2 linked regions of the Beijerinckia sp. 28-YEA-48 genome follow. The protein of the gene in region 1 interacts with the protein of each later gene in a pairwise test. Links are inferred from orthologs where the notes say so. Each region holds a gene or a part of one and is shown in the gene's direction. Other genes may lie near its edges. The genes, in order: BLW50_RS21665 and BLW50_RS09770.

Region 1 (7,025 bases):
AGGAAGCCGCTGCCGGCGACAAGGGCGGCGTGCGTCTCGCCAAGTCGATCGACGAGGTGAAGACCTTCGCCCAGCAGATGCTCGGCAACACGCTCGTCACCGTGCAGACCGGCCCGGCCGGCAAGCAGGTCAACCGGCTCTATATCGAAGACGGTTCCGACATCGAGAAGGAATTCTACCTCTCAGCGCTCGTCGATCGCACGACCAGCCGTATCTCCTTCGTCGTGTCGACCGAAGGGGGCATGGACATCGAGACCGTCGCGCATGACACCCCGGAGAAGATCGTTTCCTTCTCTGTCGATCCGGTCACCGGCATCATGGCGCATCATGGCCGCACCGTCGCTGAAGCGCTCGGCCTTGAAGGCGATCTCGCCAAGCAGGCGGGCAAGATTGTCACGCAGCTCTATACGGCGTTCGTCGCCAAGGACATGGAGATGCTTGAGATCAACCCGCTGATCATCACCAAGCAGGGTCAGCTCAAGGCGCTCGACGCGAAGATCTCCTTCGACAGCAACGCACTCTACAAACATCCCGAGATCGTCGCCCTGCGCGACGAGACCGAAGAAGATGCCAAGGAGATCGAAGCCTCTAAGCACGATCTCGCTTACATCGCGCTCGACGGTAACATCGGCTGCATGGTCAACGGCGCCGGCCTCGCCATGGCGACGCTCGACATCATCAAGCTCTACGGCATGGAGCCGGCCAACTTCCTCGACGTCGGCGGTGGCGCCAGCGAAGAGAAGGTGACGGCGGCGTTCCAGATCATCACCGCCGACCCGAACGTGAAGGGCATCCTGGTCAACATCTTCGGCGGCATCATGAAGTGCGACGTGATCGCCCGTGGTGTGCTGGCAGCGGTGAAGACCGTCGGCCTGCAAGTGCCGCTGGTGGTTCGCCTCGAAGGCACGAATGTGGAGGAGGGCAAGCGCATCATTCGTGAGAGCGGCCTGAACGTCATCCCTGCCGACGATCTCGACGATGCGGCGCAGAAAATCGTGAACGCCGTCAAGGCCGCCGCGTAAGGAGCCCCGATGTCCATTCTGATCAATAAGAATACCCGAGTCATCACCCAGGGCTTCACTGGCAAGAACGGCACGTTCCATTCGGAACAGGCGTTGGCCTATGGCACGAAGGTTGTCGGCGGTGTTTCGCCGGGCAAAGGTGGCTCACGCCATCTCAACCTGCCGGTGTTCAACACCGTGGCCGAAGCGCGCCAGGAAACCGGCGCCGACGCGACCGTGGTCTATGTGCCGCCGCCAGGCGCGGCCGACGCTATCTGTGAAGCGATTGATGCGGAAATCCCGCTGATCGTTTGCATCACCGAAGGCGTGCCGGTGCTCGACATGATGCGCGTTAAGCGCTCGCTGGCGGGTTCCAAGTCGCGGCTGATCGGTCCGAACTGCCCGGGCATCGTCACCGCCGGTGAATCGAAGATCGGCATCATGCCGGCCAATATCTTCAAGCCGGGTTCGGTCGGCATTGTCTCGCGCTCGGGCACGCTGACCTATGAAGCAGTGTTCCAGACCACCCAGGAAGGCCTCGGCCAGACGACGGCGGTGGGCATCGGCGGTGACCCGATCAAGGGCACCGAGTTCATCGACATGTTGGAAATGTTCCTGGCCGACGAGGCCACGAAGTCCATCGTCATGATCGGCGAAATCGGCGGTTCGGCGGAAGAAGACGCGGCGCAGTTCCTTAAGGACGAAGCCAAGCGTGGTCGCAAGAAGCCGATGGTTGGCTTCATTGCTGGGCGCACGGCTCCTCCGGGACGGCGCATGGGTCATGCTGGCGCCATTATTTCGGGCGGTAAAGGTGGGGCGGAAGACAAGATCGCTGCGATGGAATCAGCGGGTGTCAAAGTCTCGCCGTCGCCCGCCAGGCTTGGCCACACGCTGGCCGAGCTGCTGAAGGGTTGAGTTTCAGGCCGGGCGTAAGCCCGGCCCTTTCGGTTGCCATAAACGGCGTAAAACGCTGCGAGGAAAACGACCATGTCACGTCAGGATTCAAACGCTGCGCTGAGCAGGACATCGTTTCTTGATGGCGCCAACGCGAGCTATATCGAGAGCCTCTACGACAAATATCGCAAGGATCCGTCGAGCGTCGACGGCGAGTGGCGGGACTTCTTCGCCAGCCTAGGCGATGATGCCGAAGATATCGCCGAGAACGCCCGCGGTGCCTCGTGGAAGCAGCCGAACTGGCCGATCCCCGCCAATGGCGAATTGGTCTCGGCGCTCGACGGCAATTGGGCACAGGTCGAAAAGGCCATCGGCGAAAAGATCGTCGCCAAGGCTGCCAAGCAGGGCGCGCCGGCCAGCGATGCCGATGTGCATCGGGCGACGCGCGACAGCGTCCGGGCCCTGATGATGATCCGCGCCTATCGCATGCGCGGCCATCTGCACGCCAATCTCGATCCGCTTGGCCTCGCCGCGGTGAAGGATCTCGAAGAGCTGCATCCGTCGAACTACGGCTTCGCCGAGACCGACTGGGACCGGCCGATCTTCCTCGACAATGTGCTGGGTCTGGAGTTCGCCACCATCCGCGAGATGCTGGCGATCCTGAAGCGCACCTATTGCGGCACGATCGGCTTCGAGTTCATGCATATCTCCGATCCGGCCGAGAAGGCCTGGATTCAAGAGCGCATCGAAGGGCCGGATAAAGAAATCACCTTCACCAGCGAAGGCAAGCGCGCCATCCTGCAGAAGCTGATCGAGGCCGAAGGCTTCGAGAAGTTCTGCGATCTGCGCTTCCGTGGCACCAAGCGTTTCGGCCTCGATGGCGGCGAAGCGATGGTTCCCGCGCTCGAACAGATCATCAAGCGCGGTGGTGCGCTTGGCCTGCGCGACATCGTGCTCGGCATGCCGCATCGTGGCCGCCTCAACGTGCTCGCCAATGTGATGCACAAGCCGACCCGCGCCATTTTCCACGAGTTCAAGGGCGGTTCGTTCACGCCTGACGAAGTGGAAGGCTCGGGCGACGTCAAATATCACCTGGGTGCTTCGTCGGACCGTGAGTTCGACAACAACAAGGTGCATCTGTCGCTCACCGCCAACCCGTCGCATCTCGAGATCGTCGATCCGGTCGTGCTCGGCAAGGTGCGCGCCAAGCAGGATCAGCTCGGCGACTTGACCGAGCGCAGCACGGTGCTGCCGCTGCTCATCCATGGCGACGCGGCTTTCGCCGGCCAAGGCGTCGTCGCGGAATGTTTCGGTCTGTCGGGCGTGAAGGGTCATCGCACCGGCGGTTCGATCCATTTCATCGTCAACAACCAGATCGGCTTCACCACCTATCCGCGCTATTCGCGCTCCTCGCCCTATCCTTCCGATGTGGCGAAGATGATCGAAGCTCCGATCTTCCACATCAACGGCGACGATCCGGAAGCGGTGGTGTTCGCCGCCAAGGTGGCGATCGAGTTCCGGCAGAAGTTCCACAAGCCGGTCGTCCTCGACATGTTCTGCTACCGTCGCTTCGGCCACAACGAAGGCGACGAGCCGGGCTTCACCCAGCCACTGATGTATCGCAACATCCGCAATCATCAGCCGATCCAGGAACTCTATGCAGATCGCCTGATCGGCGAGGGTGTGATCAGCCGCGAGGAAGTCGACACCGCGGTGGCTGACTGGCGTGGCAAGCTCGATATCGAGTTCGATGCGGGCCAATCCTACAAGCCGAACAAGGCGGACTGGCTGGATGGTCGCTGGGCCGGCCTGAAGGCTGGCGAAGGCATCACCGACGATCCGCGCCGCGGCGAAACCGGCGTCGAGTTGTCGAAGCTGCAAGCCATCGGCAATGCCATCACGACGATCCCGGAAGGGTTCAACGTCCACAAGACGATCCAGCGGTTCATCGAGAACCGCCGTAAGATGATCGACACCGGCACCGATATCGATTGGGCGATGGGCGAGGCGCTTGCCTTCGGCTCGCTGCTCGACGAAGGCCATCCGGTGCGCCTCTCCGGCCAGGACAGCGAGCGCGGCACGTTCTCGCAGCGTCATTCGGTTCTCATCGATCAAGAGAACGAAGAACGCCTGGTTCTGCTCAACCGCATCCGCGACGGCCAGTCTCGCTACGAGGTGATCAATTCGATCCTCTCGGAAGAGGCGGTGCTGGGCTTCGAATATGGCTACTCCCTGGCCGAGCCGAATTGCTTGACCATGTGGGAAGCGCAGTTCGGCGATTTCGCCAACGGCGCGCAGGTCGTGTTCGATCAGTTCGTCTCATCGGGCGAGCGCAAGTGGCTGCGTCTGTCGGGTCTCGTCTGCCTGCTGCCGCATGGCTATGAAGGCCAGGGCCCGGAACACTCCTCGGCCCGTCTCGAGCGCTTCCTGCAGATGTGCGCGGAAGACAATATGCAGGTGGCGAATTGCTCGACGCCGGCGAACTACTTCCACATCCTGCGTCGCCAGCTGAAGCGCGATATCCGCAAGCCGCTGATCCTGATGACGCCGAAGTCGCTGCTGCGCCACAAGCGCGCGGTGTCGACCTTGGCTGATCTTTCGACCGGTTCGTCGTTCCATCGTCTCCTGTGGGACGATGCCGAGCGCTCGAAGGCGGGCGACAAGATCAAGCTGGTCAAGGACGAGAAGATCCGTCGCGTCGTGTTGTGCACCGGCAAGGTCTATTACGACCTCTATGAGGATCGTGAGCAGCGCGGCGTCGATGACGTCTATCTCCTACGTACCGAACAGCTCTATCCGTTCCCGCTCAAGGCGCTGGTGAACGAGCTGTCGCGCTTCCCGAAAGCGGAAGTCGTCTGGTGCCAGGAAGAGCCCAAGAACATGGGCGCCTGGGCCTTCGTCGAACCCTATCTGGAATGGGTTCTGTCGCAGGCCGGTGGCGTCTCCAAGCGCCCGCGCTATGTCGGACGTCCGGCATCGGCGGCGACGGCGACGGGTCTGATGTCGAAGCATCTGGCGCAGCTCAAGTCCTTCCTCGATGAGGCGTTCGCGGAATAACACCGCGCCCGTCTCCACTGATTGATCACCTTGAAAGGCCGCCCGTGGGCGGGAAGACACCGATGACAACAGAAATCCGCGTTCCTACTCTTGGCGAATCCGTTTCAGAAGCGACCATCGGCAAGTGGTTCAAGAAAGCCGGTGATGTGGTGAAGGCCGACGAGCCGTTGCTTGAGCTGGAGACGGACAAGGTCACCCTCGAGGTGAACGCGCCGGCCGCCGGCGTGCTGGCTGAGATCACCGCCAAGGACGGCGAGACCGTGGCGCCGGGCGCGTTGCTCGGCCAGATCACGGCTGGTGGACAGGGCGCCGCTGCGGCTCCTGCCGCCAAACCCGCCGCCGCCAAGGCGGAAGCGCCGAAAGTCGAAGCCAAGGCCGATGGCAAGATGCCGCCGTCACCCGCTGCCGCGAAGGTTGCCGCCGACAAGGGCGTCGATGTCGATGCGGTTCAGGGTTCGGGCAAGCGCGGCCAGGTGTTGAAGGGTGATGTGCTTGACGCCGCCAGCGCGCCGAAGCCTGCGGCGGCTCCCGCGCCGATCGCCGTGCGCGCGCCCTCGCCCGCCGACGATGCCTCGCGCGAAGAGCGCGTGCGCATGACCAAGCTGCGCCAGACCATCGCGCGCCGCCTGAAGGAAGCGCAGAACACCGCCGCCATGCTGACGACGTTCAACGAAGTCGATATGACGGAAATCATGGCGCTGCGCGCCAAGTACAAGGATATCTTCGAGAAGAAGAACGGCGCCAAGCTCGGCTTCATGGGCTTCTTCGTGAAGGCCTGCGTGCAGGCGTTGCGCGACGTTCCGGCAGTCAACGCCGAAATCGACGGCACCGATCTCGTCTACAAGAATTACTATCACATCGGCATCGCGGTCGGCACCGAAAAGGGCCTGGTCGTGCCGGTGGTGCGCGACGCCGATCACCTGAGCATTTCCGGCGTTGAAAAGGCGATCTCCGATTTCGGCAAGCGCGCTCGCGACGGCCAGCTCAAGATCGACGAAATGCAGGGCGGTACGTTCACCATCACCAACGGCGGCATCTACGGTTCGCTGATGTCGACGCCGATCCTCAATGCGCCGCAGTCGGGCATTCTTGGCATGCACAAGATCCAGGAACGTCCGATGGTGGTTGGCGGCAAGATCGAAATCCGCCCGATGATGTATCTGGCGCTGAGCTACGATCACCGCGTCGTTGACGGCAAGGAAGCGGTGACGTTCCTGGTGCGCGTCAAGGAAGCGCTGGAGGATCCGGCCCGGCTCGTGCTCGACCTTTAATCTTGTCGGCGATCGATCGTTGTTCTTTTAAAATGCGGTGAGTGATGTCCTACGATCTTGTTGTTATCGGCACCGGCCCTGGCGGCTATGTTTGCGCCATCCGTGCGGCGCAGCTCGGCTTGAAGGTCGCCGTGGTGGAAAAGCGCAAGACCCTGGGCGGCACTTGCCTGAACATTGGCTGCATCCCGTCGAAGGCGATCCTGCACGCTTCGGAAATGTTCGAGCAGGCGACCCATGACTTCCCGGCTCTCGGTGTTGTCGTCGGCAAGCCGAAGCTCGATATGGCCGCCTTCATGAAGCATAAGGACGACACCGTGGCGGGCAACGTCAACGGCGTCGCCTTCCTGATGAAGAAGAACAAGATCGATACCGTCTTCGGCACAGGCACGATCGCCGCTGCCGGCAAGGTCACTGTGACCGGCGAGGACGGCAAGACGCAGGCGCTCGAAACCAAGAACATCGTCATCGCCACCGGTTCCGACGTGGCGACGCCTCCCGGCGTTGCGGTCGACTTCGACGAGAAGACCATCGTCAGTTCCACGGGCGCGCTGTCGCTGGCCAAAGTGCCAGGCAAGATGGTGATCGTCGGCGCCGGCGTGATCGGCCTCGAGCTTGGGTCCGTCTGGAAGCGTTTGGGTGCGGAAGTGACGGTGATCGAATTCCTCGATCGCATCTTGCCGGGCATGGATGGCGAAGTCGCCAAGCAGTTCCAGCGTTTGCAGGAACGCCAGGGCGTGACGTTCAAACTGTCGTCGAAGGTGACGGCGATCGCCAAGGGCAAGTCCGGCGCGTCGGTGACGTT
Region 2 (6,496 bases), 2.5 Mb from region 1 along the record:
TACAACGACCCTTCAGTCGGCCTTGCCGCGCGTGGCGTGCTGGCGCGCAACGGTGTCGAGACCGAAGTGGTGCATCCCCATTGCTGCGGCATGCCGATGCTCGAACAGGGCCACATCGCCGAAGTGGCGAAGGCGGCTGAGATCGTCGCTAAAGCCCTGAATGAGTGGATCGACAAGGGCTATGACGTGATCGCGCTGGTGCCCTCCTGCGCGCTGATGCTGAAATTCGAATGGCCCCTGATCCTGCCCGACAACGCAGCGGTGAAGAAGCTTTCGCAAGCGACCTTCGATCTCAGCGAATATGTCGTCGACATCGCTAAGAAGAACGGCATGGCGCCCGGTATGGAGCCGATCGCTGGTGGCGTGTCGCTGCACATCTCCTGCCATTCGCGCGCCCAGAACATGGGCCAGAAGGCCAATGAGATGCTGAAACTGCTGCCGCAGGCCGACGTTCAGGTGATCGAGCGCTGCTCGGGCCATGGCGGCGCCTGGGGCTTCAAGAAGGGTAATTTCGACACCGCGAAAAAGGTCGGCCGGCCGGTGGCGCGCACGACGCGCGACGGCGGCAAGGCGTTCGTGACCTCGGAATGCCCGCTGGCTGGCGTGCACATCACCCAGGGCATCGATGCGCTGGGCACCGACAAGCCAAAGCCGCAACTGGTGAAACATCCGATCCAGCTGCTCGCCCGCAGCTATGGACTCGATTTCTGAAGCCAAGCGGGTACAACCCGCTTGGTTTTTAATTCCTCGCATTTTCTCCGCGCGAGCCGGTATCCACCTCGCTTGAAAATGCTACCTATTAAACGGAAACGAGCAGAGCCATGGCCGCCAAACACCAGATCACCGCCGCCGATATCGTGCCCTGGGCTGACTATGCCAAGGGCCGGATAGAAACCCGCAAGCGCATCACGCAGACCAAGCGCAATCGCCGTGTCGACGTCGGCCCCAACATCACCTTCTATTTCGAAAATTTCGAGACCATGTGGCTGCAGGTGCAGGAGATGCTGCACATCGAACGCGGCGGCGAGGAACAGCTCAAGGACGAACTGGCGGCCTATAACCCGCTGATCCCGCAAGGCCAGGAACTGGTCGCGACGTTCATGATCGAGATCGACGAACCGGAGCGGCGCAAGCGCATCCTCGGCCGCCTCGGCGGCATCGAGGAAACCGCCTTCGTGATGATCAACGGCGAAAAGATCACCGGCAAGCCGGAGGAAGACCAGGACCGTACCACCGAAGCCGGCAAGGCCTCGTCGGTGCAGTTTGTCCACTTCCCGTTCAGCGCGGCGCAGATCGAGGCGTTCAAGAAGCCCGGCGCGCAGGTGATCCTCGGCCTCGGCCACGAGAACTACAACCATATGGCGGTGCTGACCGAAGTAACCCGCGCCGAATTGGCCAAGGATTTCGACTAAGCGCTCTCTCTGTCATCCCCGGCGCCGACGGCGCGCCGGGAATGACATCAGGGATCAGCGACAACCTGCCCCAGGGCTTGAGCCCTCAGGACTTGGCCAGGACTTGCATCCCCGCCCAAGTCTGCGCATGACAGCGCCATGTTGCAGATCAACGATCTCACCTACCGTCTCGGGCCGCGGCTTTTGTTCGACGGCGCCAGCGCGTTCCTGCCGGAACGGGCGCGGATCGGCTTTGTCGGCCGCAATGGCGCCGGCAAGACGACGCTGTTCCGGCTGATCGCCGACGAGATCGCCCCCGAAAGCGGCACGATCAGCCTGCCCAGCCGGGCGCGCCTCGGCCGTGTCGAGCAGGAAGCCCCCGGCGGCCCGCAAAGCCTGATCTCCTTCGTGCTCGATGCCGACAAGGAGCGCGCCGCGCTGCTCGTGGAAGCCGAGACCGCCACCGACGCCCATCGCATCGCCGACATCCACACGCGGCTCGTCGATATCGAGGCCCATGCGGCCCCGGCGCGGGCGGCGGAAATCCTCTCCGGCCTCGGCTTCGACCACGACGCGCAGCAGCGGCCGCTGTCGGAATTTTCCGGCGGCTGGCGCATGCGCGTGGCCTTGGCGGCCGTCCTGTTCTCGCGGCCCGACCTGTTGCTGCTCGATGAGCCGACAAACTATCTCGATCTCGAAGGCACGCTCTGGCTGGTCGATTATCTCGGCCGCTATCCAGCGACCATCATCGTCATCAGCCATGATCGCGACCTGCTCGATGCGGTGGCCGATCACATTCTGCATCTCGAGCGCGCCAAGCTCACGATCTGGCGTGGCAATTACAGCAGCTTCGAGCGGCAGCGCCGCGAACAGATGGCGATCCAGGCCAAGCACATCAAGAAGCAGGACGACAAGCGCAAACATCTGCAATCCTTCGTCGACCGCTTCCGCGCCAAGGCCACCAAGGCGCGACAGGCCCAATCGCGCCTGAAGATGCTGGAAAAGATGGAGCCGATGTCGGCCATCGTCGATGACGACGTGCTGCCCTTCAACTTTCCCTCGCCGGAAAAGCCGCTGTCGCCGCCTATCGTCGCCATGGACAATGTCAGCGCCGGCTATGACGAACGCGTCGTGCTGTCGCGCCTGAGCCTGTCGATCTCCAACGACGATCGCATTGGCCTGCTCGGCGCCAACGGCAACGGCAAATCGACCTTCGCCAAACTGGTGGCCGGACGGCTCGACGCGATGAAGGGCGAGATCAGGCGGTCTTCACGGCTCGATGTTGGTTTCTTCGCCCAACATCAGATCGACGATCTCGATTCCACCGGCACGCCCTACTCCCACCTCGCCCAGCTGATGCCCGGCGCGACGCAGGCCCAGATCCGGGCGCGCTGCGCCCGTGCCGGCTTCTCCGGCGGCAAGGCCGATACGCGCATCACCGAACTTTCGGGTGGCGAGAAGGCGCGTCTCCTGATGGCGCTCGCCACCTTCGGTGGTCCGCATCTGATCATCATGGACGAGCCGACCAACCATCTCGACATCGACAGCCGCGCGGCGCTGATCGAAGCGATCAACGAATACGAGGGTACGATCATTCTCGTCTCGCATGATCGTTATCTGCTCGAAGCCTGCGCCGACCGGCTGTGGCTGGTCGACGGCGGCACCGTCAGGCCCTTCGACGGCGATATGGACGACTATGTCCGCTATGTCCTTGGCAAGGCCGGTGCGGAAACGTCGAGCCGCGAGACACCTAAGTCGGATACGCTGGCGGAAAAGCGCGAAGCGCCGCTCAGCCGCAAGGATGCGTCGCAATTGCGCAAGCGCATCGATGCGGCCGAGCAGAAGATGCGCAAGTTCGAGGATTTGTTGCAGCGGATCGATGCCCTGCTGGCCCATCCGGAAACCTTTGCCCGCGACCCGGCCAAGGCCGGCGAGCTGGCACGCCAGCGCAGCGAACTCGAAGGCGCGCTCATGGGCGCTGAAGAGGAATGGCTTGTCCTGTCGGGTGAACTTGAATCAGCGCAGGGCTGACGATTGCTTCAAGCCCCAGCGCGCGCTGGGCGCATGACAAAGGCCAGCACGACCGCCATCATCGCGACGGCGATGGCCGCGATCACCCATTCGGTTGTGACATAGCCGACGGCGCCGATGAGATGGGCGATCGGCCAAGGCGTCGCGTAAAGGCCGAAATAGAAGAATGAAATATTGACCGCCTGCGGGCCTGAACGGTCCTGCGGCTCGAGTCCTTCGACCACCCAGGCGGCAACGACCGGCAGCATGATGCTGTTGCCGATGCCATAAGCCAGCGCACCTGCGATCATGACCAGCGGTCCACTCGCCAGCGCTATCAAGGCGAAGCCCAACGCGTAAGTGCCGAGGCTCGCCGCCACCAGGATCGGCAGCGCCACAGCCGCCAGCACGCGCATGGCGGCGAAACGCATCGCCACGAGCGAGATGGATGACGGCACGAAGAAAGCCGCCAGCGCGATCGTCCGCTCATGCAGATCGGCGGCCAGATAGCTGGTCGAATAGCCATAGAGCAGGCCACCGATCATCACCGTCGCATAAGGCAATAGAAGGCGTCGCTGCAGGCCAGCGCCAAGATTGAGACCGCCGGTGTTGTTTGGCCGTTGCGCCATCCGCAGCGCATAGGTGAGCGCGATGGCCAGGGCCGAGGGCAGCGCCGCTTCCGCAAACAGGGACGCAAAGCCATAACGTTCCAACGTCCAGGCGCCGATCGGCGGCGCGATGGCGGCCAAGGGCACGACCGCCGAGAAGACCGTGATGAAATAGACAAAGCGTTTGCGGTTGATCCGGCTCTGCGAATAGACCATGGCGGCTGGCAGAAACAGGCCGACGCCGGCGCCCTGCACCAGGCGCGACAGCAGCGACAGCCAGAAGCTTTCGCGCGTGAAGGCGAAACTGCCCATGCCGATCATGGTCAGGAAGATCGCCACGCGTATGGTCGGCAACACGCCGATGCGCGCGCAGGCGGCGCTCGACAGAAGCGCGGCCAGGATCGCGGGGATCGCGAACAGGCTCAGCAGCAGACCCGCATCCGGCAGCGAATGGCCGGAGCGTTCGAAGACAATCGCCAAGAGCGACGAGTAATTGTTGGTGAAGGAGAAGAAGAAGCCAACGAGGCAGATCGCGATGAATTCTACACGGGCGCGCGCATCGATAAAGCCAGCCGCCACCGCGGCCTCGTCCTTTTGACCTCCCACTCTGCTTCGCTCCGCTTACGTCTGGAGTTCAGTTCCGATCGAATCAGAAACGAACTCTCGCTTTTCTGTTTTGACGCATTTTCTTCAGCGAACCGCCATCGCGATTCGCCGCAAATGCTTTCGTTAGGCCTTCTTATCCCAGCCGCCGGTATCGGTCTGCTGCCAATAGGAAATCGCCAGGCCTGCATCCTTCAGCCGCTTCCAATTGGCGCGCGCCGCCGTCAATTGCTCGTCGTCGTTACCGTCGAACAGGATCAGCACGCGCTCATACGTGCTGTCGGCACCGATCGCCGAAACATCGGCGCCGTCTACCATGAAGCGCGCCTGGGCGCCGTTGGGATTGCTGGCCTCGGTGGTGAGGAACACCGGCATCATCTCGACGTCGCCATCGCGCGCCGTGCCATGGGCGAGAAAGCTCGCGTCCGAATAAGTCCACAAAAGATCGTCGAGGGCGCCAATCCGCTCTTCGCTGCCCGTTTGCACCACGGCCCGCCAACCCCGCTGCAAGGTCTTTTCCAGCAATGCCGGCAAGACCCGCTCCAGCGGCTGGCGGGTGAGATGGTAGAACCAGACCTCGGTCATGGCGATGACTAGTCGTACGCGAGAACGATGAAGGTGCGATCCGTCTTCGTCCACATCGCAGCCAGATCCCCTGCCGCTCCGGCGTGCCGCTCGACCCTGCCGGAGATGGCGACATCGCCCCGCTCCTCGGAGGCGCGCAGATAGTCCGCCGCCTCGCTACTCATGCCGATGATGTTCTGCGTGGCGCGATTGCGGTTCCATTTCAGCCCGGCAATCGCGCCCGCCAGCTGAACGCGGAAGAAAGCGTCGCGGCCGGCCGGATTCGACGGCATCTGCAACTGCGCTTCGAAACGCACGAAGCGCGTCCCGTCGCAGGTCAACCGACCTTCCACCGGCGATGATGTGGAGAGCTCGCGGGTGTCGCCGCGCGTGCCGCGCGAGATCACCACCGAGCGGCCGAACTGCGGCGCCAGTTCCGGCACCGCATGCACGAACGCATCCTGAAATTCAGCACAGGTCAGCGCAGCGGCGGAAGCCGGCGCGACGGCGGCGAGGCTCGTTGTGAGACTTGCCGCCAACATCGCTAGACCAGCAAACTGCACTCTCATCGTCCCAGACATGATGTCATGCCTCGTAATGACTGGCGACGAGATGATTGAGCAGGCGCACGCCCCAGCCCGATCCCCAGCTCTGGTTGATGTCATTGGCCGGCGAAGCCATGCCGGTTCCCGCTATATCAAGATGCGCCCATGGCACTTTGTTGACAAAGCGCTGCAGAAACTGCGCCGCCGTGATAGAACCGGCGTAACGGCCGCCGACATTCTTCATATCGGCGAATTTCGAATCGATCAGCTTGTCATAGGCCGGGCCAATCGGCATGCGCCAGACGCGCTCGCCGGTCTCGGTGCCGGAGGCCGTAAGGCGCGTGCTCAACTCATCGTTGTTGCTGAACAGGCCGGCATATTCGCTGCCGAGCGCCACCAGGATGGCGCCCGTCAGGGTCGCCAGATTGACCATGAACTGCGGCTTGTACTTGTCCTGGATGTACCAGAGCACATCAGCCAGCACGAGGCGGCCTTCTGCGTCGGTGTTGATGACCTCGATCGTCTGGCCCGACATCGAGGTAACGATGTCGCCGGGGCGCTGAGCGTTGCCATCGGGCATGTTCTCGACCAGGCCAATGGCGCCGATGGCGTTGACCTTCGCCTTGCGGGCGGCCAGCGCATGCATCAGACCGACGACGCAGGCCGCACCCGCCATGTCGCCCTTCATATCTTCCATGCCGCCGGCCGGCTTGATGGAAATACCGCCGGTGTCGAAGGTCACGCCCTTGCCGATGAAAGCGACGGGCTTGCTCTT

The links.
Region 2: the proteins of BLW50_RS21665 (region 1) and BLW50_RS09770 interact in binary tests that used the Escherichia coli proteins (3 or more experiments, as listed by UniProt). The link is inferred for Beijerinckia sp. 28-YEA-48 from one-to-one orthologs.

What each region holds. Positions count from the first base shown.
Region 1 is NZ_FNSI01000001.1:4,612,623-4,619,647, forward strand. Bases 1,634-5,152 are described here. They hold BLW50_RS21665 (2-oxoglutarate dehydrogenase E1 component), read left to right. Parts: upstream 1,634-1,988; coding sequence 1,989-4,952; downstream 4,953-5,152. Other genes in these bases: sucD (succinate--CoA ligase subunit alpha), read left to right, coding at 1,634-1,916; odhB (2-oxoglutarate dehydrogenase complex dihydrolipoyllysine-residue succinyltransferase), read left to right, coding at 5,015-5,152. Also shown: sucC (ADP-forming succinate--CoA ligase subunit beta), read left to right, coding at 1-1,022; more of sucD, read left to right, coding at 1,032-1,633; more of odhB, read left to right, coding at 5,153-6,223; lpdA (dihydrolipoyl dehydrogenase), read left to right, coding at 6,268-7,025. UniProt on the Escherichia coli protein: E1 component of the 2-oxoglutarate dehydrogenase (OGDH) complex which catalyzes the decarboxylation of 2-oxoglutarate, the first step in the conversion of 2-oxoglutarate to succinyl-CoA and CO(2).
Region 2 is NZ_FNSI01000001.1:2,067,502-2,073,997, forward strand. The notes cover bases 997-3,986. They hold BLW50_RS09770 (ABC-F family ATP-binding cassette domain-containing protein), read left to right. Parts: upstream 997-1,550; coding sequence 1,551-3,422; downstream 3,423-3,986. Other genes in these bases: BLW50_RS09765 (DUF3501 family protein), read left to right, coding at 997-1,412; BLW50_RS09775 (MFS transporter), read right to left, coding at 3,431-3,986. In the rest of the region: BLW50_RS09760 (heterodisulfide reductase-related iron-sulfur binding cluster), read left to right, coding at 1-711; more of BLW50_RS09765, read left to right, coding at 822-996; more of BLW50_RS09775, read right to left, coding at 3,987-4,615; BLW50_RS09780 (DNA polymerase III subunit chi), read right to left, coding at 4,739-5,197; BLW50_RS09785 (hypothetical protein), read right to left, coding at 5,206-5,757; BLW50_RS09790 (leucyl aminopeptidase), read right to left, coding at 5,762-6,496. UniProt on the Escherichia coli protein: Genetic data indicate it may be involved in ribosome assembly or function.